2 regions of the Mesorhizobium sp. M0830 genome follow, and region 2 is predicted to be linked to the other one. Evidence: predicted binding sites of a transcription regulator. Region 2 holds the regulator's gene; the other holds the start of a gene.
What was found. Region 2 encodes PhoB, which activates phosphate uptake and scavenging genes when phosphate is short. Its sites were predicted from a motif close to TGTCATNNANCTGTCAT; they were not measured.
Positions count from the first base shown of each region.

Region 1 (15,466 bases), on a different contig from region 2:
GGGCGTGCTGTCTGCGCTTGGCGGCCTGATCATAGCGGCGCGGCTGGGACAAGCTGTGCCGGCGGCCGGCCTCGGCAGCGAGCTCGACGTGATTGCGGCCGTGTTCATCGGCGGCGCCTCGGCGATGGGCGGTGTCGGTCAGGTCATCGGCGCGGTTGTCGGCGGTTTCATCATGGGCGTGATGAACAACGGCATGTCGATCATGGGCGTCAATGTCGACTGGCAGCAGGTGGTCAAAGGCCTGGTGCTGCTCGGCGCCGTGATCTTCGACGTCTACAACAAGAACAAGGCTTGAACAGGTTTTAGGCGAGGCAAGCAGGAGGCAAACGATCGCGGCGCTGCTGGTAAACCTGCCGGCGTAAAGAAGTCCTTCAAGGACCAGGCCCGCGAGCGCAATCCGGACGAAGAGTTCAACCCGTGGCGCGGCGAGATCCGAGCCGCGCAGGTTAAGGTTTGCCAAATGGCAACCGGGCCAAGACAAATGAGAGAGGATCCATCATGCTGATCTCCCAGATTCTCGATGACGCCGAGACAATCCGTGTCGTTGCCCGCAACGGCGGCAAGACCCGGATCATCAATGGCGCCCGCAGCGTGTACTCGCTGGCGATGGAGGCCGCCCGCACCGGCGTCGGCCTCGTCGCGCTGATCGAGCGCAAGGGGCTTGGCGAAACGGTCGATCTCGAGGCCGCCTATAAGAAGGGCCGGCTGCTGTCGCCGATCAACCATCCAGACCCGGCGCATCTGCACCTGACCGGCACCGGGCTAACGCATCTGGGTTCGGCCGCGACACGCGATTCCATGCACAAGAAGCTCAGCGCCGACGGCGAGGAGCAGCTGACCGATTCCATGAAGATGTTTCGCATGGGGCTGGACGGCGGCAAGCCCGCGAAAGGCCAGATCGGCGTGCAGCCGGAATGGTTCTACAAGGGCAACGGCACGATGGCGGTGGCGCCAGGCGCGGCGCTCCTGTCACCGGCCTTCGCCAACGACGCCGGCGAAGAGCCTGAGGTGGCCGGCATCTACGTCATCGGCGATGATGGCGCGCCCTTCCGCGTCGGCTTCACGCTGTCGAACGAGTTTTCCGACCACGTCACCGAGCGCGTGAACTATCTCTTTCTCGCCCATTCCAAGCTGCGCAACGCTTCGTTCGGCCCGGAGATCCTGATCGGCGACCTGCCGGCTGACATCCGCGGCACCTCGCGCATCGTGCGCGACACCGAGGTGCTGTGGGAAAAGCCGTTCCTGTCCGGCGAAGCGAACATGTCCCACACCATCGCCAATCTCGAGCATCACCACTTCAAATATGCCGCCTTCCGCCAACCAGGCGACGTGCATGTGCACATGTTCGGCACGGCGACACTGTCCTTCGCCGACGGCATCAAGACCGAGCCAGGCGACGTGTTCGAGATCGAGGCCAGTGATTTCGGCCTGCCGCTGCGCAATCCGCTCGAGATCGAACAGCCGGTGAAGGTGGCGGTAAAGGCGCTTTGAAAGGGTGATCTCCCCCTCGTGGGGAGATGTCGCCAAAGGCGACAGAGGGGGGTGCCTCGCGTAAAGCGCCAACCTCCATCTGTCGCAAGAAGGTTGCATCCGGTCGAGCCGACCCCCTCTGGCCTGCCGGCCATCTCCCCCTCAAGTGGGGAGATTGCTGCTTCAATAGATATCGAAGTCGAAATACTTGGCCTGGATCTTCTTGTAGGTGCCATCGGCGACAATCGCGTCGATGGCAGCATTGAGCTTGTCGCGCAGTGCCGTGTCTTCCAGGCGGACGGCAATGCCGGCTTGTGTCTCCGTGCCCTTGACGTCGCCGACCAGCTTGCAGCAGCCCTCGCTTGCCTTCTTCAGCCAGTCCATCAGCACGAACTTGTCCGAGATCACGGCGTCAAGCCGGCCGTTGGTCAGGTCGGTGATCGCTTCTTCCTGGGTCGGGTAGAGTTTGGCCTCGGCGCCCGCTTTGCCATAGGTATTCTGGGCATAGTCGGCCTGCGTGGTCGAGGCCTGGGCGCCGACTGTCTTGCCTGCAAGGGCCGCCGGTTCGGTCGAGGTGAGGTCGCTGTCCTTCGGCGCCACCAGGGCGAGCGGCGTCGTGTAGTATTTGTTGGTGAAGGAGACCTGCTTCTTGCGCTCCTCGGTGATGCTCATCGAGGCGATAATGGCGTCGAACTTCTTCGCTTGCAGGGCTGGAATGATGCCATCCCAGTCCTGAGTGACGATTTCGCACTCGACCTTCATCTGCGCACACAGCGCGTTGGCGATGTCGATATCGAAGCCTTCGACTTTGCCATCCGAGGTGATGGTGTTGAATGGCGGATAGGCGCCCTCGGTGCCGATCTTGATTTTCTCAGCTGCCTGCACCGACAGAGAGCCAGCCGCCATCACCAGCATGGCAGCGCCTGCTGCCGATATGATCCATTTCGAAATCTGCATTTTCTTGGTTCCCCTTGAACGCCGCCAGCTTGACGACCAGAAAGGCAGCCAAGCATGGCGAGGCAGCGCAGGCAAGTATTTTGCCTGGGGGTAATGGGTTCAGCGCGCGGGGCGGAAATGCTTGGACAGCTTCAAACCCTGCGCCTGGTAGTTGGAGCCGAGATCGGTGCCATAGAGCGCCTGCGGCCGCTTCAGCATGTGCTCGTAGACCAGCCGGCCGACGATCTGGCCATGGTCGAGGATGAACGGCACTTCGTGGCTGCGCACTTCGAGCACCGCCCGGCTGCCGGTGCCACCGGACGCCGAATGGCCGAAGCCCGGATCGAAGAAGCCGGCGTAGTGGACGCGGAATTCGCCGACCAGCGGATCGAAGGGCGTCATCTCGGCGGCGTAGAGCGGTGGCACATGCACCGCTTCCTGGCTCACAAGAATGTAGAATTCATCGGGGTCGAGCACCAGTTCGCCAGCGCCGCTCTTGTGGATCGGCTCCCAGAAGTCGACGACTTCCTGCGCAGCGCGCTTGTCGACATCGATGAGACCGGTGTGATGCTTGCCGCGATAGCCGACCAGACCGCTTTGATCGCCGTTCAGGTCGATCGACAGCGCGATGCCGCCGCCGGAAATGTTGGGCGGCTCCGTCGCGACCAATATCTGCGCGCGATGCAACTGATGCAGTTCGGCTTCCGACAGCAGCGCATTGCCGGTGCGGAAACGGATCTGCGACAGTCGCGAACCGGTGCGCGCGACGATCGGGAAGGTGCGCGGGCTGACCTCGAGAAAGAGCGGGCCATGATAGCCGGCGGCGATCTTGTCGAACTCGTGGCCGCGATCAGTCATGACACGGGTAAAGATGTCGAGCCGCCCGGTCGAGCTCTTGGGATTGGCCGAGGCCGAAATGTTGGCTGGCAATGCCAGGCTTTCGAGCAAGGGCACGATATAGACGCAGCCGGTCTCCAGCACCGCGCCCTCGGTCAGATTGATCTCATGCAGCTTCAGCCGGTCGAGCTTTTCCGAAACCTTGTGGTTGGGACCTGGCAGGAAGGAGGCACGCACCCGCCAGGCCTTGTCGCCGAGCCGGAGATCAAGACTGGCCGGCTGGATCTGGTCGGCATCGAGCGCACGCGCCGACTTCAGCGCGCCGGACTGGAAGAGCGCCGAAATGTCCTGATCGGGAAGAATGCCTGTTTGCCGCAAAGCTGACTCCGCTGCAACGCCGCTGGTACAAACCTCTTAATCAAGCCGGCAATTGACGCAAGCGTGGCGCGGGTCTAAAGGGTCGTTATCCCGTGGTGATTTGGCCGGTCGGCTTGCAGCCACGTTAAACAAGTCGCTAAAGGACCGTCGGGCCGCAAGGCCGTATGGACCGGTTGCGACTTTCGCGGCCGGTTTTTTTGTGTCTGGAAGAAGAGCGATGAGCACCAACAAGCGCAACTGGAAGCCTCAAACGGCACTCGTTCACAGCGGAACGCTGCGTTCCGGTTTCGGCGAAACGTCGGAAGCGATTTACCTCACCCAGGGCTACGTCTATCAAACGGCGCAGGCCGCCGAAGCCCGTTTCAAGGGCGAGGAGCCGGGCTTCATCTATTCGCGCTACGCCAATCCGACCGTCGACATGTTCGAAAAGCGCATGTGCGCGCTCGAGGGTGCCGAGGACGCCCGAGCTACCGCCTCCGGTATGGCTGCGGTAACGGCAGCGCTTCTGTGCAGCGCCAAGGCCGGCGACCATATCGTGGCGGCCCGTGCCCTGTTCGGCTCCTGCCGCTGGGTGGTCGAGACGCTGGCGCCAAGATACGGCATCGAGGCGACGCTGGTCGACGGCACCGACATCGCCAATTGGGAAAAGGCGGTCAAGCCGAACACCAAGCTGTTCTTTCTGGAAAGCCCGACCAACCCGACGCTGGAAGTGATCGACATCGCCGCGGTTGCCTCGCTCGCCAATTCGATCGGCGCCAGGCTGATCGTCGACAACGTCTTTGCCACGCCCCTGCAACAGAAGCCCTTGCAACTCGGCGCCCACATCGTCGTCTATTCGGCGACCAAGCACATTGACGGCCAGGGGCGCTGTCTCGGCGGCGTCATCCTGTCGGACAAGAAGTGGATCGACGAGAACCTGCATGACTATTTCCGCCACACCGGGCCCAGCCTGTCGCCCTTCAACGCCTGGACGCTGCTAAAGGGCCTGGAGACGCTACCGCTGCGCGTGCGCCAGCAGACGGAAAGCGCCGGCAAGATCGCGGATTTCCTGGCCGAGCGGCCGGAAATCGCCCGAGTCATCTATCCCGGCCGCGCCGATCACCCACAGGCTGATGTCGTAAAGAAGCAGATGTCGGGTGGCTCGACGCTGATCTGCCTGGATGTCAAAGGCGGCAAGCAGGCGGCCTTCGCCTTGCAGAACGCGCTCGACATCGTGCTGATCTCCAACAATCTCGGCGATGCCAAGAGCCTGATCACCCATCCGGCGACGACAACTCACAAGAACCTGAGCGATGAGGCGCGCGCCGAACTCGGCATCGGGCCGGGCACGCTCAGACTGTCGGTTGGCCTGGAAGACACCGAAGATCTGCTTGAGGATATCGCGCAGGCGCTGAAGGCCAAATAGCAAGCCTTTGGCTTTCAGGCGCCGGATGGCGTCTCTTCCAGCTTGGCCGCCTTGGTGCCGATGGTCATCGCGTTGCCGCGCCACTCGACGGCACCGCCGAGCCAGCCGCGCGCCCACATCGCAGGCAGGATCAGGTCGCGCGTTACCATCGCCGCGACCATGCGTGGCGACAGGCACCAGCCCTTTGACCAGGCCAGGACGCACTCGGGAAGGTAGAAGGCCGCCAGCACGGCAATGGCGGTTGCCCAGGGGCTGATGCCGGCGCTTGCCGCCGCAATCTGCGCCAGCACCAGCGGCACCACCGCGCCAGTCAGGATTTCAGGCGCGAAGAACAGCGGAAAGGTGACGCGGCGCAGGCGCGCCCAACGGGCTTGGCGCGACCAGATCTCGCCAAATGTGCGCCGGCCGAGCGGCTGCTCGAAGGGCGCGGCGACGAGATTGACGCGCAGGCCGAGGCCATTGACCAGCTTGGTCGCGGCGGCATCCTCGGCGATCTCGGCGGCCAGCGCGCGAATGCCGCCATTGGCATCGAGGATCGGCTTGTTCCAGAGCATGCTCTTGCCTTGGGCAAAGCCAAGTCCAAGCGCCTCGCCCGCGTATTGCCAGCGCGCCTGCAGCGTGTTGAGGAAAGCGCATTCGACTTCAGCCCAGAAGCCGGCCGGTCGCGAGCCGATTGGCGTCGAGCAGACAAGGCCAGTATTGGGTCGCCATGCAGCCATCAGGTGCTGGACGTAGTCTTTCGGCATCAGCACGTTGGAATCGGCCAGGACAACCCAATCGTGCCGCGCCGCTTCCCAGCCCTTGACGCAATTGTTGAGCTTCGGATTGGCGCTGATACGGTCGTCGCCGACCAGCAGCCGGGCCGGCACCTTGGGAAACCGGGCAATCGCCCTGTTTATCAGCCTGACTACTGGATCGTCGGCATGGGCAACACAGAAGATCAGCTCGTAACGCGGCCAGTTGAGCGAGAAGGCGCGCTCCAGCGTCTCGAGCGTGAACGGCTCAACGCCACGCGACGGCACGACGATCGACACCGGCCGCGGCTTGCCGGCCGGCGGCGCCATAGCGTGGCGACGTTTCAGACGCGAAGCCGCAAGCACGATGCTGGCGAGATTTGAGAGGATGAGAGCAATTGAAAGCGTGGCGACTACGAGAGTGAGTTCCATCGAGATCCGGTAACTCCAGAAAACCGGCCCGCCAGAACAATCTAGCCGGCATGACGACTGATCTCAACAGTTCGACAGAGCGCCCGAGTCGCGCGGCATTGATCGGCGCACACCATCATTGATCATTGTCATGTGTCACTTAAATGACATTCTTTGCCGGCACCTGCCCTTCAGACCGCGACGATAGGACGCGCACCGTTGACCGGCCACCACGGAGCGCCGAAAGTTACCGGATTGTATTGGAGCCGCTTATGTACAGCGCCGTCACGCGCAACATCGAAGTGCAGGTCAGGCCGTTCTATCTGGAGGATCGCTCGGATCCGTCCGAGAACCGCTATGTCTGGGGCTATCAGATAACGATCGACAATCAGTCGGACGATTCCGTCCAGTTGTTGTCGCGCTATTGGCACATCACCGATGGCACTGGCCGGGTCGAAGAGGTACGCGGCCCTGGCGTCGTCGGCGACCAGCCCGAACTCAATCCCGGCGACAGCTACCAGTACACGTCCGGTTGCCCGCTCTCAACACCGTCCGGCATCATGGTTGGGCACTACACGATGCGCAACAAGCGGGGCGAGACGTTCGACATCGCCATCCCCGCATTTTCACTCGACCTGCCGGGGATGCGGCGGACGGTGAATTAATTTGCCTCACCGGCCGCAAGGCAGCCGGCGAGGCGTGTTTTTCTCTACTGCGCCGCAAACTCCGCCGGGTCGAAGTCATATTGCTTCGAGCAGAATTCGCAGGCGACGTGGATGCCGCCGTCCTCTGTGCTGTCCTTGATCTCCTGGGCGGAAAAACCCTCGAGGATGCCGCGGATCTTGTCCCGGGAGCACGAGCACAGGTCGGCGACCGGTACGCCGCCGAAAACGCGCACGCCGTGCTCGTGGAACAACCTGTAGAGCAGCCGCTCGGCGCCGATCGTCGGATCGATCAGTTCGGTCGGCTCGATGGTGCCGAGCAGCGCCAGCAACTCGTGCCAGGAATTGTCGGCCGGATCGTGGATCTCCTCGCGCGGATCGCCATCGCCGCCCGGCAGATCCGGCACGCGCATGCGCTCGGGCGACTGCGGCAGGAACTGCGCCAGGATGCCACCGGCGCGCCACTGCTCGCGGGTGCCGCCCAGGCCGGGCGTCAATAGCTTGGCCACCGACAGCCTGAGATCGGTCGGAATCTGCTCCGACTGACGGAAATAGGTGCGCGCCGCATCTTCCAGCGTCTCGCCGTCGAGTTGGACGATACCCTGATAGCGCTGCGTGTGGGCGCCCTGATCGATGGTCAGCGCCAGCACGCCCGTGCCGAGCATAGTCTGCTGGGACGTTTCGCCCGCCGCGACCAGCGCCTCCAGCCGGTCGGCATCGAAACGCGCATAGGCGCGCAGCGCCGAGGGCGTGGAAAAATCCGCGACCAGCATGTCGACAGGCCCGTCGGTGCGGGTCTGCAGGATGAACTTGCCCTCGAATTTGAGCGAGGTGCCGAGCAGCACCGTCAGCACGCACGCCTCCGCCAGCAGCCGCGCGACCGGCTCGGGATAATCGTGGCGACTGAGGATGGCATCGAGCATCGGCCCGAGTTGGACGGTGCGGCCGCGCACGTCGAGCGGGCCGACTTCGAAGGGCACGACATGATCGTCGCCGGCGTAGCCGAATTCGCCGAGTTTGGGGTGATGTTCAGTCACTCGATAGGTTTCCAACATAACAAAGCTCCAGGGCGCGGCCATGCCGCCCTCTCGGGAGCATGCGTCGAAACGCGCTTGATTTGCGTGATGCGGCGCAAATAGGCATCACGCGCCCGGAGATCAAGCTCCCAGAGATCAAGCGCCGAGGCACCAGGCGAGCACGGCCTTCTGGGCATGGAGCCGGTTCTCCGCCTCGTCGAAGACCACCGAGTGTGGCCCGTCGATGACCTCGTCGGTCACCTCCTCGCCGCGATGCGCCGGCAGGCAGTGCATGAACAGCGCGTCCGGCTTGGCCCTGGCCATCAGCTTGGCATTGACCTGGTAGGGCGAGAACACGTTGTGGCCACGGGCGCGATGCTCCTGGCCCATCGACACCCAGCAATCGGTGACGATGCAGTCGGCCTGGTCGACGGCTTCCTCGGGCGAGCGGGTGAAGTGCAGCTTGCCGCCATGCGCCTGCGACCAGTCGATATGCTTTTGTGCCGGTTCGCTGCCCTCGGGGACGGCGACGTTGAGATTGAAGCGGAAGCGCGCAGAGGCCTCGAGCAGCGAATGCAGCACATTGTTGCCGTCGCCGGTCCAGGCGATGGTCTTGCCGGCGACCGGACCGCGATGTTCCTCGAAGGTCATGATATCGGCCATCAGCTGGCAGGGATGGGTATCGTCGGTCAGTCCGTTGATCACCGGAACGGTAGCGTTCTCGGTCAGCTCCAGCAGCCGCTCATGCGACGTGGTGCGGATCATGATCGCGTCGACATAACGCGACAACACCTTGGCGGTGTCGGCAATGGTCTCGGAACGGCCGAGCTGCATCTCGGTGCCGGTCAGCATGATGGTCTCGCCGCCAAGCTGGCGCATGCCGACGTCGAAGGAGACGCGCGTGCGCGTCGACGGCTTGTCGAAGATCATCGCCAGCACCTTGCCTTCGAGCGGCTTGGTGCGCTCGCCAGCCTTGAGGCGGGCCTTTCGCACCACCGCATCGTCCAGCATCAGGCGCAGATCGCCTTCTGAGACAGCGGAAAGATCGGTGAAATGGCGAACTGACATCAGCAATGGTTCCGGGATTACTTCGCGGCGGCGGCGGCGATCGCCTCCGCCAGGCCCTTGGCGCCGGCGCGGATGCGGTTGAGCGCGTCGTGAATCTCGGCGTCGGTGACGGTTAGCGGCGGCAACAGGCGAATGACGTTGTCACCGGCCGGAACCGCCAGCAGGTGCTGGTCACGCAATGCCATGTTCACCTTGGTGTTGGGCATGGCGCATTTGAGGCCGAGCATCAGCCCGGTACCCCTGATGTCCTCGATGACCTCGGGAAACTCGTCGGCGACCGACGCGAGCCCCTGCTTCATCAGCAGCGCCTTGCGCTGGACGTCCTCGAGGAAGCCCTCTTCCAGCACCACGTCGAGCACGGCGTTGCCGACCGCCATGGCCAGTGGATTGCCGCCGAACGTGGTGCCATGCACGCCTGCGGTCATGCCGACGGCCGCTTCGTCGGTTGCAAGGCAGGCGCCCATCGGGAAGCCACCGCCAATGCCCTTGGCGATCGCCATGATATCGGGGGTGACACCGGCCCATTCATGCGCGAACAGCTTGCCGGTACGGCCAATGCCGCACTGGACCTCGTCGAAGATCAAGAGCAGCCCGTGCTGCTCGCACAATTGCCGCAGCCGCTTCAGCGATTGCGTCGGCACCTGCCTGATTCCGCCCTCGCCCTGCACCGGTTCGATCAGGATCGCCGCCGTCTCTGGCGTGATCGCCTTTTCGGCGGCGTCGATGTCATCGAAGCCGACCTGGTCGAAGCCTTCGACCTTGGGTCCGAAACCTTCGAGGTACTTGTATTGACCACCCGCCGCAATGGTCGCCAGCGTGCGGCCATGGAACGCGCCTTCGAAGGTGATGACGCGAAAGCGCTCGGGATGTCCGTTGACGAAATGGTAGCGTCGCGCCGTCTTGATCGCGCATTCGAGCGCCTCGGCGCCGGAATTGGTGAAGAACACCTTGTCGGCGAAGGTGGCGTCGACCAGCCGCTCGCCCAGCCGGCTCTGCCCCGGAATCTCATAGAGGTTGGAGACATGCCACAGCTTGGCTGCTTGTTCGGTGAGTGCGGCGACCAGATGCGGATGGCTGTGGCCCAGCGAATTGACGGCGATGCCGCCAGCGAAATCGAGATATCGCTCGCCCTTGTCGGTAACCAGCCAAGTGCCTTCCCCATGGTCGAAGGCCAGGGGTGCTCGAGCAAAGGTCTCGTAAAGCGCCGAACCGCTCATTATATGCGTCTCCGGTACCGGAAAATCAAAAAAGCCGCCAAGGCGGCGGCTTGTGCGGCTTATCGTGTTTTTCGGCCATGAAGTCAACGAAAACGTCGCGTAGTGGCGCGCGGCAAGCCCTCTGACGAGACGCCGGCTCATAAGCGACCGGGCAAGTTGGGGAAAACCGAAAAAACCGATTCGTGTTGCACTTGGGACTCTTGTCACCGAGTCAGCGCATAAGGTAATTGTAGTCGAGAAATAACTAGATTTCGTGCGGCGGACCTAATCACCAGATATATGTGGTGTCTGCCCCGGTAAATGTTGCCGGGTCGGGAGTGGATTCCGATTGCCGCACGCTTAGCAGGAGCGCGGTCTCATGAACTGGACTGACGAGCGGGTAGAACTTCTCAGGAAATTGTGGTCGGAGGGTCTGAGCGCAAGCCAGATTGCCGCGCAGCTTGGAGGGGTCAGCCGCAACGCGGTCATCGGCAAGGTGCACCGGCTGAAACTGTCGGGCCGCGGCCGTTCGACCGCCACGCCGGCACGCCAAAAGAAGGCGACGCAAGGGGCGACCGTTCAGAAATCGGTATCGCGCGCAGCAACTGCTGTGCGTCACGTCACGACGTCGATCGGCGCGACGGCCCTGCAGACGCAGTTCGACGCCGAACCGGTGGCACGCCACTACATCCGCCCGGTCGAGAATGTCGTGTTGCCGATCTCGCGGCATCTACAACTCGTCGAGTTGACCGAGCGGACCTGCAAATGGCCGAACGGCGATCCGCTTTCGGAGGACTTCCATTTCTGCGGCAACGAGGCCGCCGAAACCGGTCCCTACTGCAAGTACCACGCCCGCGTGGCGTTCCAGCCGGCATCGGAGCGGCGGCGGAGCCGCTGAGCGAATAGCGAATAGCGAATAGCGAATAGCGAATAGCGAATAGCGAATAGAAACGGCTGGCTTCTGTGACAGGAAGCAAGCCGTCTTTTGTGCCACACCCTATTCGCTATTCGCTATTCGCCCTCTTTCACAGCCACCCATTCTTGCGAAATCGCCAGTAGAGGAACGTGCAGATCAGCGCGATCGTGGCCAGCACCATCGGGTAGCCGTATTCCATCTTCAGTTCCGGCATATCGCTGAAATTCATGCCGTAGATGCCGGCGAATGCCGTCGGCACCGCCAGGATGGCTGCCCAGGAGGCGAGCTTCTTGGAGATCGCCGTTTCCTGGCTCTGGCCGACCAGCAGGCTGGCTTCGAAGGCGAACGCCAGCACCTCGCGCAGGCTGTCGATCTTCTCTTGAACGGTGCGAATGTGATCGGTGACGTCGCGAAACAGCGGGTGCATGGCTGTATGAATCTGTGGCAGCTCGGCACTGGTCAACCGACGGCAGACTTCGACCAGCGGCAGCGCTGCGTTGCGCAGGCGCAAAAGGTCGCGGCGCAGCATATAGAGCCGCTCGATGTCGGGACCGGTCATCGGCTTCAGCAAAACCCTGTCCTCGATCACCTCGACCTCGTCCTCGATCTGCTCGAGCACCGGCATGTAATTGTCGACGATGAAATCGAGAATGGCGTAGAGGACGAAATCCTCCCCCTTGGCCAGCGAATGCGGGCAGCTTTCCCAGTGCTGACGAACGGCGGCATAGGACGTCGAGGGGCCGTGCCTGACGCTGACAATATAGCCGCTGCCGACGAACAAATGGGTCTCGCCGAAGGTGACCCGACCGTCGATCAGCTGCGCGGTGCGGGCGACGATGAACAAGGCATCGCCATATTGCTCGATCTTCGGCCGCTGGTGCGGGTGCTCGGCATCCTCGATCGCCAGCTCATGCAGGTGAAATTGCGCCTGGACGCGCAGCAGCAGGTTGCGGTCGGGCTCGAGCAGGCCAATCCAGACGACATGACCGGATTTCTTTGCCCATTCGCCGGCTTCCTCGATGGGGATGTCGGCAATGCGACGTCCGGCCGTGTAGACGCCGCAAGCGATGATGCCGGAAGCCGACGCAGCCTCCGGGATCAGGTTCCGAACGTTTTCCATCACGACCTCCCGAAGCAAATCCGCGGACGAGGATAGAGGCAAAGCCCGGAAAGCTTAGCTTAATTCGTGCGCCGGTTCGAGAGGCGGCCGTTCACTTCCCCGGCAGCGTCTCGGAAAGGCCTATCTTGTCGGTCTTGTCGCCCTTGGGCCGCTCAGCCGGCAACTGCTCGCCTGTGACGGTATAGTAGATGGTCTCGGCGATGTTGGTGGCGTGATCACCGATACGCTCGATGTTCTTGGCGCAGAACAGCAGATGCGTGCAGGGCGTGATGTTGCGCGGGTCTTCCATCATGTAGGTGAGCAACTCACGAAACAGCGACGTGTACATAGCGTCGATCTGGTCGTCGCGGTCGCGAACGAAGCCAATTTTCTCCACGGACCGCGATGCGTAGACATCGAGCACTTCCTTGAGCTGGGCCAGCGCAAGGTTGGCCAGGGCCTCAAGGCCGCGGAACAGGCTGGTCGGCTGGCGTCCGTCGGTGACGGCGACCACCCGCTTGGCGACGTTCTTGGCGAGGTCGCCAACCCGTTCGAGGTCGGCGGAGATGCGAATGGTCCCGACGATCTCGCGCAAATCCGTCGCCATCGGCTGACGCCTGGCAATGATGATGATCGCCTTATCGTCAATTTCGCGTTGCCCTTCATCCAGCACGGCATCGTCGCGGATAACCTTCTCGGCCAGGCTAGGATCGGCATTGACCAACGCGGCGATCGCTTGCTCGACCATGCGCTCGGCATGGCCGCCCATCGCAGCGATGCGCTTCGACAGATATTTCAGCTCGTCGTCATAGGCGCTGACGATGTGCACGGACTGCATGGCAATATGCCTTCCCACGGGGTGTCTTTTGAGTCGTTTCCTCGAATCCCCGCTGATACGCTAGCCGGATGACAGAAAAAAGAAACCGTCCCCTCGAAAACTAGGGCGATATCAATGCGTCGGCAAATGAACCGTGAAGGCGGCGCCCTTGCCGACCTCGGACTTGATCGAAAGCCTGGCGTTGTGGCGCGTCAGGATATGCTTGACGATCGATAGGCCGAGGCCGGTGCCCTTATGGGTCCGGCTGGTCTCGACATCGACGCGATAGAAGCGTTCGGTGATGCGCGGAATGTGCTCCTCGGGAATGCCGGGGCCAAAATCCCTGATGGTCACGTCGATGCCGGGCTCCGAGCCGGCATCGACGTGCGTGATCGACACCATCACGCGCCCGCCCGACTGCCCGTATTTACAAGCGTTTTCCAGGAGGTTCTCGAAAACCTGGAAGAGTTCGTCGCGATCGCCGGGTACATCCAGCGGCCCATCGGCATAGTCCCGCTCGATGGCAACGCCGTTTTCCTTGGCCAGCGGTCCGAGCGAATCGATGACGCTGTCGACTGTCTCGCGCAGATCGACCTCGGTCCCAGGCTTCAAATAGGGCTTCATTTCGAGCCGCGACAGCGACAACAAATCGTCGATCAGACGCGCCATGCGACCGGTCTGGCTCTGCATGATCTGCAGGAACTGATCGCGCGCCGCCGGGTCGTTGCGGGCCGGTCCGCGCAGCGTTTCGATGAAGCCGGCGATGGAGGCGAGCGGCGTGCGCAGTTCGTGGCTGGCGTTGGCGATGAAGTCGGCGCGCATGCGGTCTATCCTGCGCGTTTCGCTCTGGTCCTTGAACACCAGCACGTAGAGATCAGTGGCGTGACCGACCGAGGATGCGCTCACCCGGTAAGCCCGTTCGACCGGCAGCTTCTCCGTGTAGTCGACGACATCGGAGGCGACATCACCCGACAGCACGCCATCCAGCAGAGCCTGCATTTCCGGCGCCCGGAACTTCAACGACAGCGACATGCCCGGCGCGATCCCGCCGAAGGCGGCGAAGGCGGCGGCATTGGCATGGACGATGGTGGCGGTCCGGTCGGAGATGATCAGCGGATCGGCGACGGCGGCCGCCAGATATTCACCGGAGAGCCGCTGCAAGCCGGTGGCCTCGATGGCGGAGCCGCTCTCGGTGGACCGGCGCGTGCCGGCGGGCGGCAGCATTGCCGCAGCAAGCAGCATGAGCAGTGCCGCGAGGACGACATAGGCTGAAATCGCGGCCAAGGCATAAACAGCGACAACCGCAACGACACCGGCCGCAAGCGGCCAACGGCCGTTCCACAGCCGGGTGGCTACGGTCTGCGCGATGCTTCTCTGCTCTGCGTCCAGGTCAGCCATTTCTCGCGCGCCCGCACCCCATGCCTTCGCCCCTCGGTTGTAGGGCGACGGAACCTTCCGCTGGACCGGTCCAGCACATGACCCAAAATCGGAGATCGATTTTCTGAAAGGATCATGCGCAAATCAAAAGTGCTACAGCGTCCTTTGCCCGTCCAAGGCGGGCGCGGCGCTGCAGCACTCCCAATAGCATGAGTCCGGAAGCTGGAAAGGGTTCGTCTCGATGAAAAAAACCAAGGAAGTTTCAGCTGCACCGACTTCGGGGCCGCTGAAGATCAGGGTCGATGGCAAGGAACGGGAGTTCGACATCGAAAACCCCACGCTTCCCGACTGGGTTGAAGACAACAAGCTCACCGCCGGCGGCTATCCCTACGACAAGAAGATGAACAGCGAGGAGTATGACGAGACGCTCGAGAAGTTGCAGATCGAGCTGGTCAAGGCGCAGGCGTGGCTGCAGTCGACCGGCAAACGGGTGATGGCGCTGTTCGAGGGCCGCGACGCCGCAGGCAAGGGCGGCACGATCTTCGTGGTGCGCCAGTACCTCAACCCCCGCACTGCACGCAACGTGGCGCTGACCAAGCCTACCCCGACCGAGATGGGGCAATGGTACTTCCAGCGCTATGTCGATCATTTCCCGACATCTGGTGAATTCGTCACCTTCGATCGATCCTGGTACAACCGCGCGGGCGTGGAGCCGGTGATGGGTTTCTGTACGCCGCAGCAGCACGAGCAGTTTCTCGACGAGACGCCGCATTTCGAACGAATGATCTCCAACGAGGGCATCCACTTCTTCAAGTTCTGGCTCAACATCGGCCGGGAAACGCAGCTCGAGCGCTTCCACGATCGTCGCTTCAGCCCACTGAAGAGCTGGAAGTTTTCACCGATCGACGTTGCCGGCATCACCAAGTGGGACGATTACACCGAGGTGCGCGATACCATGTTCGAGCGCACCCACAAGGAGTTCGCGCCGTGGATCATCGTGCGGGCCAATGACAAGCGGCGCGCGCGGCTGGCGGTCATGCGGCGCATTCTGATGTCGCTGCCCTATGACGGGCGCGACCTCGACGTGATCGGCAAGGAAGACAAGAAGATCATCGGTGAGGGGCCGTCGTTCCTGGGCAAACAG
Region 1 is NZ_JAMYOR010000013.1:32,464-47,929, forward strand. Features, by position in the region: gene mmsB (multiple monosaccharide ABC transporter permease) at 1-295, shown strand, start outside; gene araD1 (AraD1 family protein) at 499-1,491, shown strand; gene NKI20_RS10525 (ABC transporter substrate-binding protein) at 1,654-2,427, opposite strand; gene NKI20_RS10530 (2'-deoxycytidine 5'-triphosphate deaminase) at 2,527-3,621, opposite strand; SAM riboswitch at 3,704-3,781, shown strand; gene NKI20_RS10535 (O-succinylhomoserine sulfhydrylase) at 3,839-5,026, shown strand; gene NKI20_RS10540 (ceramide glucosyltransferase) at 5,041-6,192, opposite strand; gene apaG (Co2+/Mg2+ efflux facilitator ApaG/CorD) at 6,444-6,836, shown strand; gene NKI20_RS10550 (Hsp33 family molecular chaperone) at 6,881-7,912, opposite strand; gene argF (ornithine carbamoyltransferase) at 8,006-8,917, opposite strand; gene NKI20_RS10560 (aspartate aminotransferase family protein) at 8,935-10,134, opposite strand; gene NKI20_RS10565 (GcrA family cell cycle regulator) at 10,493-11,011, shown strand; gene NKI20_RS10570 (magnesium and cobalt transport protein CorA) at 11,139-12,149, opposite strand; gene phoU (phosphate signaling complex protein PhoU) at 12,241-12,966, opposite strand; gene NKI20_RS10580 (ATP-binding protein) at 13,078-14,343, opposite strand; gene ppk2 (polyphosphate kinase 2) at 14,564-15,466, shown strand, end outside.
Region 1: a site for PhoB is predicted at 6,325-6,341, ahead of NKI20_RS10540 (ceramide glucosyltransferase). Genes of this name have one in related genera too.

Region 2 (15,466 bases):
GTCGATGCTTCCCTGGCTATTCCAGCGTCGCGATAGCGTCGAACATGGTACGCCCAGAAAAAGACTCTCTTCACCAACAATAGATTGCAGCAGCAAAGGCCGCCGTTTCATGCTAAATGGTAGCTGGAGCTTGCTAAAGTGGGACACAAAGTGAGGAGTGACTCTATGCGGAAGATGATTATTGCCATGGTTGCGGTGGTGGCGGTCAGTGGCTGCACCTCGACCGAACAGGACGTGGTTGGCGGCGGCTTGATTGGCGCCGGTGTCGGCGGCTTGGTCGGCGGCGGCAAGGGCGCGCTGATCGGCGCGGCCGTGGGTGCCGGTTCCGGCCTGCTGGTGCGCAACCTGCGCAATGGCTATTGCCAGTATCGCGATCATCGCGGCCGGATCTACACGGCTCGCTGCAACTAGTTCGGCGATAATCGAAACGTTGGTCCGGAGACCGGTCCGCCGGCCTCCGGATTTTCGTTGTTTGGATGGTTGATTCTGCGCCTGGCGATCGCGCTCAGTTCGCCAGGGGGATTCTGATTTCCACGTTCAGCCCATTGGCCCGGTAATCGCGATGGATCGTGCCGCGCAATTCGCGCGTGACGTTAAGGTCTATCAGCTTGGTGCCGAATCCGGTCTTGGCAGGCGCTTCGAGTTTCTTCTGACCGGTTTCGCGCCAGTTGAGAGCCAGCGTCCTGTCACGCCCGCGTCCTTCGAGCGACCAGTCCACTTTCAGCGCCCAGTCCCCCTTGAGCGAATTGGCCGAATTGCCGGCTTCGCCGTATTTCAGCGCATTCGTCGCCAGTTCGTGAAAGATCAAGCCGAGCGCTTGCGTCGTGTTTTCGTCGAGCAGCACCTGCGGCCCTGACAACAGCCCTTCGGGCAGCTCCTTGCCGAACACCTGGCCAAGCTCGATGCGCAAGAGATCGGCAAGATCTGCCTTTTGCCAGCGCGAGCGCGTCAGCATGTCCTGGGACGCCGCCATCGCCTGGAGCCGGGCCGAGAAGGATGCGGAAAACTCATTGACGTCTGTGGCCCGCGAAGCCGTCTGGCGCGCGATCGCCAGCACCCTGGTGATCGAATTCTTGATGCGATGCTTCATCTCCTGCAGCATCAGGTCTTTTTCGAGCAGGCTCTTTTCCGTCGTCTCGTGCAAGCGCGCCGCCGCCTCATAGGCGCGCTCCTGGTAACGCGCGACCAGCGCGATGGCGCCCGCCAACAACAGGCCGAACAGCCCCAGCATCACCGGAATGGCGCGCGACGAAGGCTGCGAGAAGGCGCTCGTCGGCCGGAACAAAACAGTCCATGGCCGCCCGGCCACAACGATCTTGCGGGTGACCAGCAGCCTGTCGCCGAAGGTCGAAGCCGGTGGCGTTTCCGACCGGAACAGCAGATTGTCGCCGTTCACCGCGCCGTCGCCGTCGTAGATTTCCGTGTTGACCGGCAGCAGCGGCGATCGACTGAGCGCGGTCTGGAACAGATCGCTGGTTCGAAAAGCCGCATAAAGAAAACCCGCCGTGGAGGATCTGGGCGCATCGATGGCATCGGGTGCCGTTTCGACATTGAGTCGCACGAAGACGAGGAAGCCGGTGAACGTCTGCGCGGCACCCGTCTCCTGGCCCAGTTGCACCAGCCCGCTGGCGTGCTGCTGGTCATCCAACATCGCCTTTTCAATCGCTGCGCGCCGCACCGGTTCACTGAACATGTCGTAGCCGATGCTGGCCTGGTTGGACGGGTCCAGCGGTTCGAACAGCACGACGGGGGTGCGCCAGGGCTGCGTGGTATCAGGATAGATTGGATGGTTGACGCCATGGTCGTACAGCATATCGCGTTCGACCGCCGTCTCGTCTCCAGCCTTTGCCAGCCTGAGATAGCCGATGCCGCGCAAGCCGGCAAAATTTCTATCGACATCGAGCGCTTTGAAGAACGCGTTGAACTCGGCGCCGGAAATATCGCCGTTGCGGGCATCGAACAGGGCCTGTGTCGAGCGTAGCAGCGACAAATGCAGGTCGATGCGGCTCTCGATCCGGTTGAGCGCGTCGTCAGCCGTCGCTTCGAACTTGATGCGGGCGGCCTCTTGCGTCGCGAAATAGGCGAACCCCGCCATCGTCATGCTGATCAGCGCGACGGCGATGAACGCGACGGTTGGAAAAAGCTTCTTCAACGGATGATGCGGTCCATGAGCATGTCGGGCCTTTTATGGGGAAGTCGCCGTGCCAATACAATGGCAAGGCCAAGGCATCCTGACGGCTGGCACATCGGATGGTCCGGACCCGGCACATTCCTCCGGTCAGGCGGCATCGCTACCGGCAAGCCTCAAGCGGCGATCTTCAGTGCGCCCGGTCCGGGAATGGCGCCGGGCGGGCATTTGCCCAAAATGATCATGCCGAGCACCTCATCCTGGGTCACGTCCGTAGTGCGGGCGGTGCCGACGACCTGGCCGTTCTTCATGACGCAGACCCGATCGGCAAGGTCGAATACATCGTGGATGTCGTGGCTGATCAGGAAGATGCCGATGCCGTCGGACTTGAGCTGCCTGACCAGTTCGCCGACCTGGGCCGTTTCCTGCGGGCCAAGCGCCGCCGTCGGCTCGTCCATGATAAGAATGCGCGCGTTGAACAGGATCGCGCGCGCGATCGCCACCGATTGCCGCTGGCCGCCCGACAGCTTGATCACCGGCTCCTTGAAGCGCTGGAAGCGCGGATTGAGCCGGCCCATCACCTTGCGCGCCTCGGCCTCCATGGCAACGTCGTCGAGCGTACCCCAGGCGGTCATCAGCTCCCGGCCGAGGAACAGATTGGCTGCGGCGTCGACATTGTCGGCCAACGCCAGTGTCTGATAGATCGTCTCTATGCCGTATTTCTTGGCGTCGCGCGGATTGGAGATAGCTGCCTCCTCGCCGTTGACGAAGATCTGGCCCGCATCGCGTTTGTAAGCGCCGGACAGGATCTTGATCAATGTCGACTTGCCGGCGCCGTTGTGGCCGAGCAGCGCCACGACCTCGCCGGGGAAAAGATCGATCGAGGCGTCGTCGACGGCGCGGATGCCGCCGAACGCAATTGAGATGTTGCGCATGTCGATCAGCGCGGTGTCCGCGGGGTCGATTTTGTCAGCCATGATCGTTTCTCCCCGATAGTTCCTGCTTGAGCATGATCTCTGGACAGACGATTTCCGTTTGTCCGAGAAAACCGTTTTCACTTCTCGGGATCATGCTCAGACCCGCTTGCGATAGACGGTATCGAGCCAGACGGCGATGACCAGCACGGCGCCAACGACGATGCTCTGCAGCGGCGAGTCGATGCCGAGCAGCACCATGCCGGACTGCAGTGACTGCATGAGCAGCGCGCCGAGCATGGCGCCGAGCACCGTTCCGGAGCCACCGGCAAGCGAGGTACCGCCGATGACGGCGGCGGCGATCACCAGCAACTCATCCAACGTGCCTAGCGCATTGGTCGCCGCGTTGAGGCGGGCCGACGAGATCGCCGCGCTGATCGCGGCCAGCACGCCCATGATCATGAACACTTTCATGGTCACCCAGCGCGTGTTGATGCCGGCGAGATTGGCGGCCTCCGGATTGCCGCCGATTGCAAAGACGTAGCGACCGAAACGGGTGCGCCTGGTGATGAAGGTCATGACGATGCCGACCGCGACCGCCATCAGCACCGGTATGGCGACGCCGTGGGCGATGAACAGCCCACCTTCGGGAATGGTGATGCCGTTCTGCTGCGCATACTGGCGCACGATGCCGATTGGCCACGGATAGGAATTAGCGATCCAGACGGCCCCAAGGATGGCCGCACAGGTGACCACGCCGAGGAAGATCTCCGCCCAGACGGGCCGCAGTGGAAAGTTGAACCGTTTGCGCTGCGAGCGGCCGTTGAGCAGCGCGAAAGCGACAGCCACGCAAGCGACGACGCCGATGATCCAGCTGGCGGTAGCGCCGACCGAGCCCCGCGGCCCGCCGCCCATCAGCTGGAACGTGGCGTCAAGCGGCGCGACCGTGCGCCCGTTGGTGATCAGCCATGCCATGCCGCGCCAAACCAAAAGACCGCCCAGCGTCACGATAAAGGCAGGAACCTCAAGATAGGCGATGATGAAGCCCTGGAAGGCGCCGATCGCAAGGCCGAGCACCACACCGGCGGCCAGGGCGATGATCCAGAGCCAGGGATTTCCAAGTTGGAAGCCGATGACACGAATGAGGAATTCGGCTTGCGCCACGCCCATGATCATACCGATCACGCCTTCGACGGAACCAACCGAAAGGTCGATGTTGCGCATGACGATGACCAGCACCATGCCGGTTGCCATGATCGCGACCGAGGAGGTCTGCACCGACAGGTTCCAGAGATTGCGCGGCGTCAGGAAAAGTCCGCCCGACAAGATGTGAATGCCAACCCAGATGACCAGCAACGCACCAACCATGCCAATCATGCGCGTATCGAGTTCGGTTGCCTTGAGGAAGCGTCCGACAGTGCTCAGTTCGGACGCACGCGCCTGGTCTGCGGGGGTATTTGCAGCAGGTAGGTTGGACGTCGTGTCGGTCATGATTTCCTCCCAACCGGCGGGCCGTCTGACGCGAATACCGGAACCAGCCTAGAAGCTATCCGCGTGATGCGGAAACACAAATCTTTTTGAGAAAACGCCGCGGCTTTTGGGCCGCGGCGTTGAGAATGCAGAGAGAGCCCAGCTTTAGTTGCAGGCTGCGACGGTGCCGGCGGCGACGCCCGCGCAGACCTCGTCCTTCTTGATCCAGCCGGCGTCGATGACGACGTTGAGATTGTCCTTGGTGATGGCAACCGGGGTCAGGAACAGCGACTTGACAGTATTGCCGCCCGGCGTCGTGAAGTCCTTGGCGCCGGCAATGTCGCCCGTCTTCTTGCCATCGGCAAGTTGCGAGGCGATCTCGGCGGCATTCTTGCCGAGTTCGCGCGCATCCTTCCACACCGACACGGTCTGCGTGCCGAGGGCGATGCGGTTCAGCGCGGCGTGGTCGCCGTCCTGACCCGAGACCGGCACGGTGCCGGCCAACCCTTGAGCCGTCAGCGCCGCCACGACGCCGCCGGCGGTGCCGTCATTGGCCGCGACCACGGCATCGACCTTGTTGTCGTTGGCGGTCAGGAACTGTTCCATGTTCTTCTGGGCATTGGCTGGCAGCCAGCCGTCCGTATAGGCCTCGCCGACATTCTTGATCTTGCCGCTGTCGATGGCTTCCTTGAGCACTTCCATCGAGCCCGCGAACAGGAAGTCGGCATTCGGATCGGCACCCGAGCCCTTGATGAAGACATAGTTGCCTTCCGGCTTGACCTTGAACACTTCGCGGGCCTGCATGCGGCCGACTTCCTTGTTGTCGAAGGTCAGATAGAAGACGTCCTTGTTCTCGATCAGCCGGTCATAGCCGACGACCGGAATGCCTTCGTCCAGCGCCTTCTGTACCGCCGGGCCGATAGCCGAGGCATCCTGCGCCAGGATGATCAGCGAATTGGCGCCCTGCGAGATCAGGCTCTCGACATCGGTAAGCTGCTTGCCGGGATTGGACTGCGCGTCGGCGGAGATGTACTTGTCGCCGGCTGCCTCGATCGCCGTCTTCATGGCGGCCTCGTCGGTCTTCCAGCGCTCTTCCTGGAAGTTGGACCACGAAACGCCGATGACCTTGTCCTTCGCCTGCGCGACTGACGCGAGCGTCAGCGACATGGCGACACCCGCCAGGATGGCGGCTGTGAATCTTTTCATATTATCCTCCCTGCGCCGCGTATGGCGCGACCAAACTGACCCTAAGGCCGGCACAAAGGCTCTATTTTTTCGAGCCTCGAAAAAATACTGATCCAACACCCGAACGCTGTCAACATCGATTCTGAGGGATTTTGATGTGTCTGCGAATTTTTTTCGAGCTCCGGAATAAATAAATGACAGGCCGGGCGGCTTCTGCCAGTATTTGACAGCGTTGCCGACAGCGTTCGAGGGGACGGAGAACCGCGGCGACCGGGAGGACTTGAACAGACATGTCGGTCGGAATCCGCCACGACGATTTGCGCCGGCGCAACCGGGCGATGGTGATCGCCGCTGTCCGCCGCGCCAGACAGCCGTCACGCACCGAGATCGCCGCAACCACGGGCCTCAGCCACTCGACCATATCGGCGATCTCCTCCGACCTGATCGGTGAAGGCATCCTGACAGAAAGCAAGCCAAGCGAGGCCGGCTCGCTCAAACGTGGCCGGCCCCAGGTCGGGCTCAGCCTCAACCCGGAAGCGGCAGCGGTGATGACCGTGGTGCTGTCGCTGAATTTTCTCTCCGTCGCCGTCATCGACTATGCGGGCCAGGTGATATCAGAGGAACAGCGCCGGCTGGACACGTTGACCATAGCGCGCGACGCGCTGATCGGCGAATGCACGGCAATCGTGCGGCGTCGTTTCGAAGATCCCGATCTTGACGTTCACAGGATCGCCCGCATCGCGCTGGCGATCCAGGGCATCACCGACACCCGTGCTCGCGCCATGCTGTGGTCGCCGATCACGCCGCACACCGATATCGCCTTCGCCGACATCCTCGAAGACGAGTTCGGCATCCCCGCCACCATGGAGAACGACTGCAACATGATGGCGATCGCGCTGCGCTGGCGCGATCCCGATCGCTACCGCAACGATTTCATCGCCATCCTTTTGTCGCACGGCATCGGCATGGGCCTGGTGCTGAAAGGCGAATTGTTCACCGGCACCCACTCGTCGGGCGGCGAGTTCGGTCATATGATCCATCGGCCGAACGGCGCGCTCTGCCGCTGCGGACGGCGCGGCTGCGTCGAGGCCTATGCCGGCAACTACGCCATCTGGCGCAATGCAAGGCAATTGGGTGAGGACGCGGAACCCGTCGCCGATGTCAGCGACGCCGACATGCGCGCGCTGGCGGCTGTGGCCCGCGAAAGAGATGGGCCCGAGCGGGAGGCCTACCGCAAGGCCGGCGAAGCCCTCGGCTACGGTCTCGGCAGCCTTTTCGCGCTGATCGATCCGGCGCCCGTCGCCATGGTCGGCGTCAGCGCCGCCGCCTTCGACCTGATCGAGCCGGCATTGCGCAAGGCCATCGCCCAGACCGCCGGCGGCCAGCATTCCGAATGGATTTCCTTCGAGGCAGAGCCGAACGAACTGCCGCTGATCCGCGAAGGCTGCGCCATGCGGGCACTGACCTTCGTCGACCAGGAGATTTTTGCACCAGGTGTGCTGGCGAGAGGGAGCGCCGGAAAGAGTGTCGCGTGAGACCAGGGTCAAAAGCCAATAATTGTGAACGGCCGAGTTCGACCTGGGCGGAAGTTCGCACGCGCCAGGTTGAACTCTCACAGCCAAGTCCCTTGCAGTCATTGCTGCGCCGATCGATTGCGCGGTCCGCGGCATCTATCGCTCCGTGAAAGCGCGAGCGAAGGAATCGCGCATCGGCCGTGCGAGATACTCGAAAAAGCTTCGGTCGCCAGTACTTATGAACGCTTCTACCGGCATTCCAGGATAGAGCTGCTCCGCTTTCACGCCGGGCGGCAAGGCGGAGGCAATTTTCAGCTTGGCGCGGAAATACGCTTCATGCGTAACCTGGTCGATGAGCCGGTCCGCGGAAACCTGCGTCACGGTGGCTGAAATCTCAGGCGTGAGCCGCATGTTCAACGCTGATAGTCGCAGTCTTGCCGGCTGGCCGACATGAACCTGGTCGATGTCTTTCGGCGGCAGCCGTGCATCGACGACCAGACCCGATGTCGTAGGCAGAATCTCCATGATCTTCTCGCCGGGGGCAATCACGCTGCCCTTGGAATTATAGGTGGACGACACCACGATGCCCGCTGCCGGCGCCTTGATCGTCGTCCGCCGCAGCACTGCCTCGGACGCCCGCATCTGTTCGTCGATGTCGGCCAGCGAAGACCGTACCTCGTCGAGCTTCGTCAGGGCTTCCTCCACGCGTTGCGTGGTCAGGCGCTCGATTTGCTCCTGGGCTTCGACGATCTGGGTGTTGGCCGCTGCAAGATTTGCCTCCAGCGCCCCTGCCTGCCCGACGAGATCGGCTTCGCTGCGCAAAAGCTGCGAATATTCAGTGCGATTGGTGAGGCCTTTGTCCAGCAGATTGGTCTTGATGCCGAGCTCTTTCTTCACCACTTCGGCCTGTTGCTGGACGGCCAGTTTCTGGGCTTGCAATCCGACGACAGACTGGCGATGCATGGCAACCCGCTGCGCGAGGATCGATTGTTCCGATCGAAACCGGGCGAGCCTGGCATTGAATTCCTTCTGCTGTTCTCGAACCAGAATCTCGAAATCGTCCTGGAACGGTGCTGGCGCGGCCGCCGTGATTGGCGCAAGCTGGTCCAATCCGTCGCGTTCCGCCTCCAGCCGCGAGGCGCTCGCCTTCAACGCGATCGACTGTCTCGTCAGCCGGTTGAGCTCGGCTTGCGCGGCCGTTCTATCCAGCAGGATCAGATCCTGGGCCTGCTGCACGCGATCGCCTTCATGGGCGAGCAACTCTTGAATGATACCGCCCTCAGGATGCTGAATGAGGATGTTTCCGCCTGTCGCCGAGATTGTGCCTTGCGTGATGACCGCGCCGGACAACGGTGCACTGACCGCCCAATAGCCAAAACAACCTATCAATATCGCTGTTGCCGCATATCCGGCGAAAGCCACCCGCCGGATGTCGGTGCGCGCTTTGCCTTCCCAGACGAGACTCTGTGCTGCCATCTTCTAGGATCCAAAGCGGACGTTATGAGGGGTGGTGCGGATCGTCGTTGCAAAGGACCCCGTCACCGCCATGCTGCGCTTCGGGGGAAGGCCGATGCCGGCGATCGGCTGCCGCAACACGTCGCCGCTTGGACCGAAGGCTTCGATCACTCCACTGCGCAGAAGCATCACGCGGTCGCAGGCTGCGGCGACCGAAGGGCGGTGCGTTATCACGATCGTCGTAACGCCCGCTCCTTTCGCCGCGGCAAGCACGTCTTCGAGCGCGGCTTCGCCGCTGCCGTCGAGATGTGTGCTGGGCTCATCCAGCACAAGAATACGCGGATTGCCGTAAAAGGCGCGCGCCAGCCCGATCCTTTGGCGTTCGCCGCCCGACAGTGTTCTGTCCGACGGACCTATTCCGGTCTGGTAGCCATCGCGCAGCGCCAGTATCAGTTCATGCGCCTGGGCACGTTTTGCCGCTTCGACGATAGAGGCGTCACTTGCATCAGGTTCAAAGCGGGCGACATTTTCCGCGATTGATCCGGGAAAGAGCTCCACCTCCTGAGCGAGATATCCGACATGACGGCCAAGCTGCTTCTCGTCCCAGTTTCTGAGGTCGGCGCCGTTGATCCTGACGCAGCCGCTGGTCGCTTGGATCGCACCGACAAGCAATCTTGCCAGGGTGGACTTGCCGGCCCCGCTTGGACCTATTATCGCAACCGCTTCGCCGGCGCCGATCTGGAAGTTCAGTCGCTTGATGATGGGTTCGGTGCCGGGCGTGGCGTTCGGCGCGACAAGGATCAGGCCCTGCACGACAATTTCGCCCGACGGATCCGGCAAGGTCAGTTTTCGCGCATGTGCCGGATGGGCGGAAAGCGCCTTGTCCAACCGCTTCCACGATCGTCTGGCGTCAACGATCTGCCGCCATGAACCGATCAGTTGGTCGAGCGGCTGCAGCGCGCGGGACGACACCAGGGAAGACGCGAAGATCATCCCTGCCGTCATCTTCCCTTGCAGCACGAGCCATGCTCCAACGCCCAGTATCGCCAGCTGAAGGATCATGCGTACCGCTCGCGATGCTCCGCTGAAGATCGCGTTGGCCGTGGACGAACGGTCATGAAGAATTAGCGCCTCCGCCACGTGCCTGCCCCAGACGCGCGCCGCGTTTTGGACCATGCCCATGGCGAGCAGCGTCTCCGCGTTGCGGGCAAAGGCCTGCTCCGACAGGCTGGCGACAGCCGAACGTTCCGCGGACAAAGCGTCATTCCTGCCGACGGCGAGCTGATTTGCCAGGACCAGCGCAAGCAACAGCGCAACCCCTGCCAGCGTAAGCCAAAACAGAAAGGGATGGATGAGGTACAGCAGGGTGAGGAAGAAGGGAGCAAACGGCAGGTCAAATAAGACCGCCACACTGCGTGACCTGATGAAGGCGCATATCGAGGCAAGGTCGCGCAGTGGAGACATGGCTGCGCCGCCGGCGTACTTGGCTTCAAGCGAGACGGCGAATGTCCTCGCACCCAGTCTGTCGTCGACAGTGGCTGCAACGCGCTGCGTGTAGATGGAGCGGACCGCATCGAGGAGACCGAGAAAGGCGAGCGCGAGAACCGCGATAGCCGACAGGTAGAACAGCGTCTCGACGCTGTAGGAAGGCAGGACGCGGTCATAGACTTGCAAGAGATAGAGGGGGATCACCAACAGCAGGATGTTGATGAGGAACGAGAAAGCACCGACATCGGCGATGGCGCGCCTGAAAACTGCCTGCAAACTGGACTCTCCAATCATCCCCGCGCTCCCTGACGGCTAATGGCCTCAAACATGAAGCCGCCGCTTAGAGCGAGTGGTCGCTTGCCATGTCCAAGGGTTGGTCCAGCGTATAGGCGTGGATATAGTCGATTTTCATCTCCGCTGGAGTAGCCAGATGGTCAGGAGGCTGGCCGGCAATGCCGCCGACCGCGAGATTGGCCAGTATGTACATGGGGTCGTGCATGTCGGACGGCGTCGCCGCTTGGGCGACCTTCACACCGTCATAGGTCCAGACAAGCTCATCCTTTGTCCAGAGCAGGCCATAGGTGTGGAAACCGTCAGTGTCCGCAACGTTCACCGTGGACGAAACCTTCGTGTGCTCTCCCGTCTCATTGGTGTGCGCTGTCATGAAAAGCGTGTTCGGATCCTGACCGCGCGTTTCGACGACGTCCAGCTCCGGCGGCCACGATCCGTCTTCCGGAAGCAGCCAGAAGGCCGGCCAGGCTCCGGCCGTTTCGGGCAGGTCCGCCCGCATTTCGAAATAGCCGTAGGTTTGCGCGAAGCTGTCGTGGGTCGTCAGTATCCCCGATGTGTATTCGTAGTTGTTGATCAGAGGCTTGATGTCCTCCGGCGCCTGCGCGGCGGTGATGATGAGGACGCCGTTTTCAACGCTGAACGGGTGGACGGAACTCGTCGGCCCGTAATTGGCGTCGATATACCATTGCAACTCGCCATTGCTGCTCAATGTGCTGCCGTTCGGCGCGCCCCACGAGAAATTGGAATTCCAGGTGCCGTCCTGCCCGTCCCGAAGGCTCAGCGTGTTGAATTCGTCGGCGAAGGACAGCGTCATTCCGGACTTGTCTATCGGCAGTTCGAACTGGGTGGGCTGCAACTTGTCGATGGTCGTATTCTTGAACACCAGGATCTCGTCAGATCCGAGGTTCAGCATCACGTTCGATTCCACCTGAACCATCTGCGAACGGACGGCATCGAACGAAGTGAAGTCATAGCCGTTAAGGCGCACCACATCGGTCGCACCGAAATCGAAGATAAGATCGCTTCCATTTCCTTTGGAGATGGCGAAAGTGTCGGCGCCGTCACCGCCGATCAGGACATCATTTCCCTTGCCGCCATCCAGCGTCTGATGACCCGACCCGCCCTTGATGATGTTGTCCAACGCATTTCCGAACGCATATCGATTGGCGCCGGTAACGACCAGGTTCTCGAAATTGTCGGGGAGCTTGTAGCTCATCCAGGTGTCGATCGTGTCGATCCCGGCCCCGGGATCTTCGACCACCTTATTGTTGGTGGAATAGAGGTGATAGTAGTCGTCGCCGGCGCCACCATACATCGTGACATTGACGCCGGTGTCTCCCCAGAACGAGTCGTTGCCTGAGGTGCCATGCAGTTCGGCCCCGGCTCCGGTTGCCGAGAACCAATGACTGGACGCGCCGGTGTAGGGAAGAGGAATACCTTTGGCGTTTAAGACCGTGCTCATCAGAAATCCTTCCTCTTAGTGCCCGACCTGATCAAGTCGTTCGGCGCAAGGTCCGGCGACCGCTTTCAAAGCAACGTTGCAACGAACGAGATCGTTCCCGCGGAATCGTCATCCAATGCAAGATCGTATTGACTATTCGGAGCACATACAATCGATAAAGAGGAGAGAAACTCATTCTTAGTCTGAGGAACTTTTTTAATAAAATTGCGCATTTATGCGAAACCACATCCTCTGGCGGGCACATAGCCATATTAGTTCAAATTGTTTCTTGAGGCGCGCAACTTTGATCGGAGGTCTGCGGGCAAGATAGCAATGTGACCAACTAAAGTGTCACGGGCCGTGCTTCCTGCGGCCAGCCTGGCAGAAAAGCGAATTGGGAGATCGGAGGGCAATCGCCAGCCAGTCAAGCTACGCGCCGAGCCCCGCGAAGGGCAGTTTAGACTTCGATCCCGCCTGCTTGAATGTCTGCCATCGCGTGGCCATTGGCGACGACCTGCTGATCGAATTTGAACCTTGGTTCCGATCTATCGGCTAGTCTTCCCTGATCGCGTAGCCTGCGCCCCGAATGGTGCGGATGACGTCGGGCATGCGGCCGTTGTTGACGGCTTTGCGCAGCCGGCCGACATGCACGTCCACCGTGCGTTCGTCGATGTAGATCGTTTCGCCCCAGACGTTGTCGAGCAGTTGGCTACGCGAGAACACGCGGCCGGGATGGCGCATCATGAATTCGAGCAGGCGGAATTCGGTCGGCCCGAGCCGGATCTCGCTCTTCTTGCGATAGACCCGGTGCGATTCTCGATCGAGCACGATGTCGCCGACCTTCAGCACGCTGGACAGCAGTTCCGGCTTGGCACGGCGCAACAGCGCCTTGACCCTGGCCATGAACTCCGGTGTCGAAAACGGCTTGACCAGATAATCGTCGGCGCCGGTCGAGAGGCCCCGCACGCGATCGCTCTCCTCGCCGCGCGCGGTCAGCATGATGATCGGCAGCCGCTCGGTCTCGGGACGCATTCGCAGGCGCCGGCAGAGTTCGATGCCGGAAACCGCCGGCACCATCCAGTCGAGCACCAGAAGGTCAGGCACGTTCTCCTGCAGCCGGATCTCGGCCTCGTCGCCACGCGTCACGACCTCGACCTGATAGCCCTCGGACTCCAGATTATAGCGGAGCAGCACGCCTAGCGGCTCCTCGTCCTCCACCACCATGATGCGTGGCGCGATCATCGGCTGGTTACCCCTGTCGTCATGCCGCGGGCGCGGACATTGTCGTCTCGTCCTGTTTCGGACGATTGGCCGGCAGCTGGGTGCCGGTCAAAACATAATAGGCATTTTCCGCGATGTTGGTGACGTGGTCGCCGATGCGCTCGAGGTTCTTGGCGCAGAACAAAAGATGCGTGCACGCGGTGATGTTGCGCGGGTCTTCCATCATATAGGTGAGAAGCTCGCGGAACACGGAGGTGTATTTGACGTCGATGCGTTCGTCGTCGGCACGCAGTTTCGCCAGCGCGGCGGCGTCACGCGCCGCATATTCCTCGATGACGCCCTGCACCTGGATCAGCACCAGTTGTGCCATTCCATCGATCGAGTGCGAAAGGTCGCGCGGCGTGACGCTGAGGCCGACAGTGCCGACACGCTTGGCGATGTTCTTGGCAAGGTCGCCGATGCGTTCGAGATCGCCGGCCATGCGGATAGAACCGACGACATGGCGCAGATCATCGGCCATCGGCTGCCGCTTGGCGATCAGCGTGATGGCACGGTCGTCGAGCTCGCGCTGGCGCGCGTCCATGATCGCGTCGTCGGAGACGACGCGCTGTGCCAAGGCGTTGTCGGAATTCAAGAGCGCCTTGGTCGCACCGCCGACCATCGAGCTAGCGAGATCGCCCATGTCGCTGATGAGCCTGCTGATCTGACCGAGATCCTCGTCGAAAGAAGCGACTGTATGTTCGCTCATTATCCTGTTCCTCGTATGCCTGAGCTCAGCCGAAGCGGCCGGTGATGTAGTCCTGCGTGCGCTTCTCGCGGGGCGACGTGAAGATCCTCTCCGTGCGGTCGAACTCGACCAGCTCGCCCAGATACATGAAGGCCGTCTGCTTCGATACGCGCGCCGCCTGCTGCATGTTGTGGGTGACGATGACGATCGTGTAGTCGGCTTGCAACTCGTCGATCAGTTCCTCGATCTTGGCGGTCGACAGCGGGTCGAGCGCCGAGGCGGGCTCGTCGAGCAGGATGACTTCCGGCTTCACCGCCACGGTGCGGGCGATGCAGAGCCGCTGCTGCTGGCCGCCGGAGAGGCTGAGGCCGCTGGCGTCGAGCTTGTCCTTGACCTCGGTCCAGAGTGCCGCGCGCTTCAGCGCCTGCTCGACGCGGCCGTCCATCTCCGACTTGCTCAGCTTCTCGTAGAGCCTGATGCCGAAAGCGATGTTTTCGTAGATCGACATCGGAAATGGCGTCGGCTTCTGGAACACCATGCCGATCTTGGTGCGCAGCAGGTTGAGGTCCTGCGAGCGGTCGAGAACGTTCTGGCCGTCGAGCAGCACCTGACCTTCGGCCGTCTGCTTGGGATAGAGCTCGTAGATGCGATTGAAGACGCGCAGCAGCGTCGACTTCCCGCAGCCCGAAGGCCCGATGAAGGCGGTGACGCTGCGCTCCGGCAAGGACAGAGTGATGTCCTTCAGCGCCTTCGACTGGCCGTAGTAGAAGTTGAGGTTCTTGACCTCGATCTTGGCCTTGGCGGTGGCCTCGGCAGCGATCGTCATGTCTGGAGACAACATCTGGCTCATTTGTCCTCTCTGCGTCCGGTCAGGCTGCGCGCAACGATGCTGAGCGCGAGAACCGTCAATGTGATGATGAGTGCGCCGGTCCAGGCCAGTTGCTGCCATTCCTCGTAAGGGCTGAGAGCGAACTGGAAGATGGTGACAGGCAGGCTGGCCATCGGCGCGTTGAGATTGCTCGACCAGAACTGGTTGTTGAGCGCCGTGAAGAGCAGTGGTGCGGTCTCGCCGGAGATACGGGCGATCGACAGCAATATGCCGGTGACAATGCCCGATAGCGCGGCGCGGTAGGCCACCGACTTGATCACCACCCAGCGCGGCGCGCCGATCGCGGTGCCGGCTTCGCGCAAGGCGTTCGGCACCAAATTGAGCATGTCTTCGGTGGTGCGTACCACCACCGGAATGACGAGGATGGCGAGCGCGACAGCACCGGCGATTGCCGAGAAATGCCCCATCGGCCGCACCATAAGTTCGTAGACGAACAGGCCAATGATGATCGACGGCGCCGACAGCAGGATGTCGTTGATGAAGCGCACCACGGTGGTCAGCCTGGAAAAGCGACCGTACTCGGCCATGTAGGTGCCGGCCAGCACTCCGATCGGCGTGCCGACGATGACGGCGATGATCGTCATGACCACGCTGCCATAGATGGCGTTGAGCAGGCCGCCGGCGTCGCCGGGAGGCGGCGTCATCTGCGTGAAGACGTCAAGGGACAGGCCAGCGGCGCCCTTGTAGACCAGCGCGCCGAGGATGAGCGCCAGCCAGGCAAGTCCGATGCCCGCCGCGGTGAC
Region 2 is NZ_JAMYOR010000003.1:177,155-192,620, reverse strand. Features, by position in the region: gene NKI20_RS03640 (hypothetical protein) at 1-36, shown strand, start outside; gene NKI20_RS03635 (YMGG-like glycine zipper-containing protein) at 166-411, shown strand; gene NKI20_RS03630 (CHASE domain-containing protein) at 506-2,152, opposite strand; gene NKI20_RS03625 (ATP-binding cassette domain-containing protein) at 2,305-3,105, opposite strand; gene NKI20_RS03620 (sugar ABC transporter permease) at 3,202-4,533, opposite strand; gene xylF (D-xylose ABC transporter substrate-binding protein) at 4,678-5,718, opposite strand; gene NKI20_RS03610 (ROK family protein) at 5,988-7,232, shown strand; gene NKI20_RS03605 (HlyD family type I secretion periplasmic adaptor subunit) at 7,368-8,687, opposite strand; gene NKI20_RS03600 (type I secretion system permease/ATPase) at 8,691-10,430, opposite strand; gene eglC (endo-1,3-1,4-beta-glycanase EglC) at 10,495-11,907, opposite strand; gene phoB (phosphate regulon transcriptional regulator PhoB) at 12,439-13,128, opposite strand; gene phoU (phosphate signaling complex protein PhoU) at 13,148-13,855, opposite strand; gene pstB (phosphate ABC transporter ATP-binding protein PstB) at 13,881-14,684, opposite strand; gene pstA (phosphate ABC transporter permease PstA) at 14,681-15,466, opposite strand, start outside.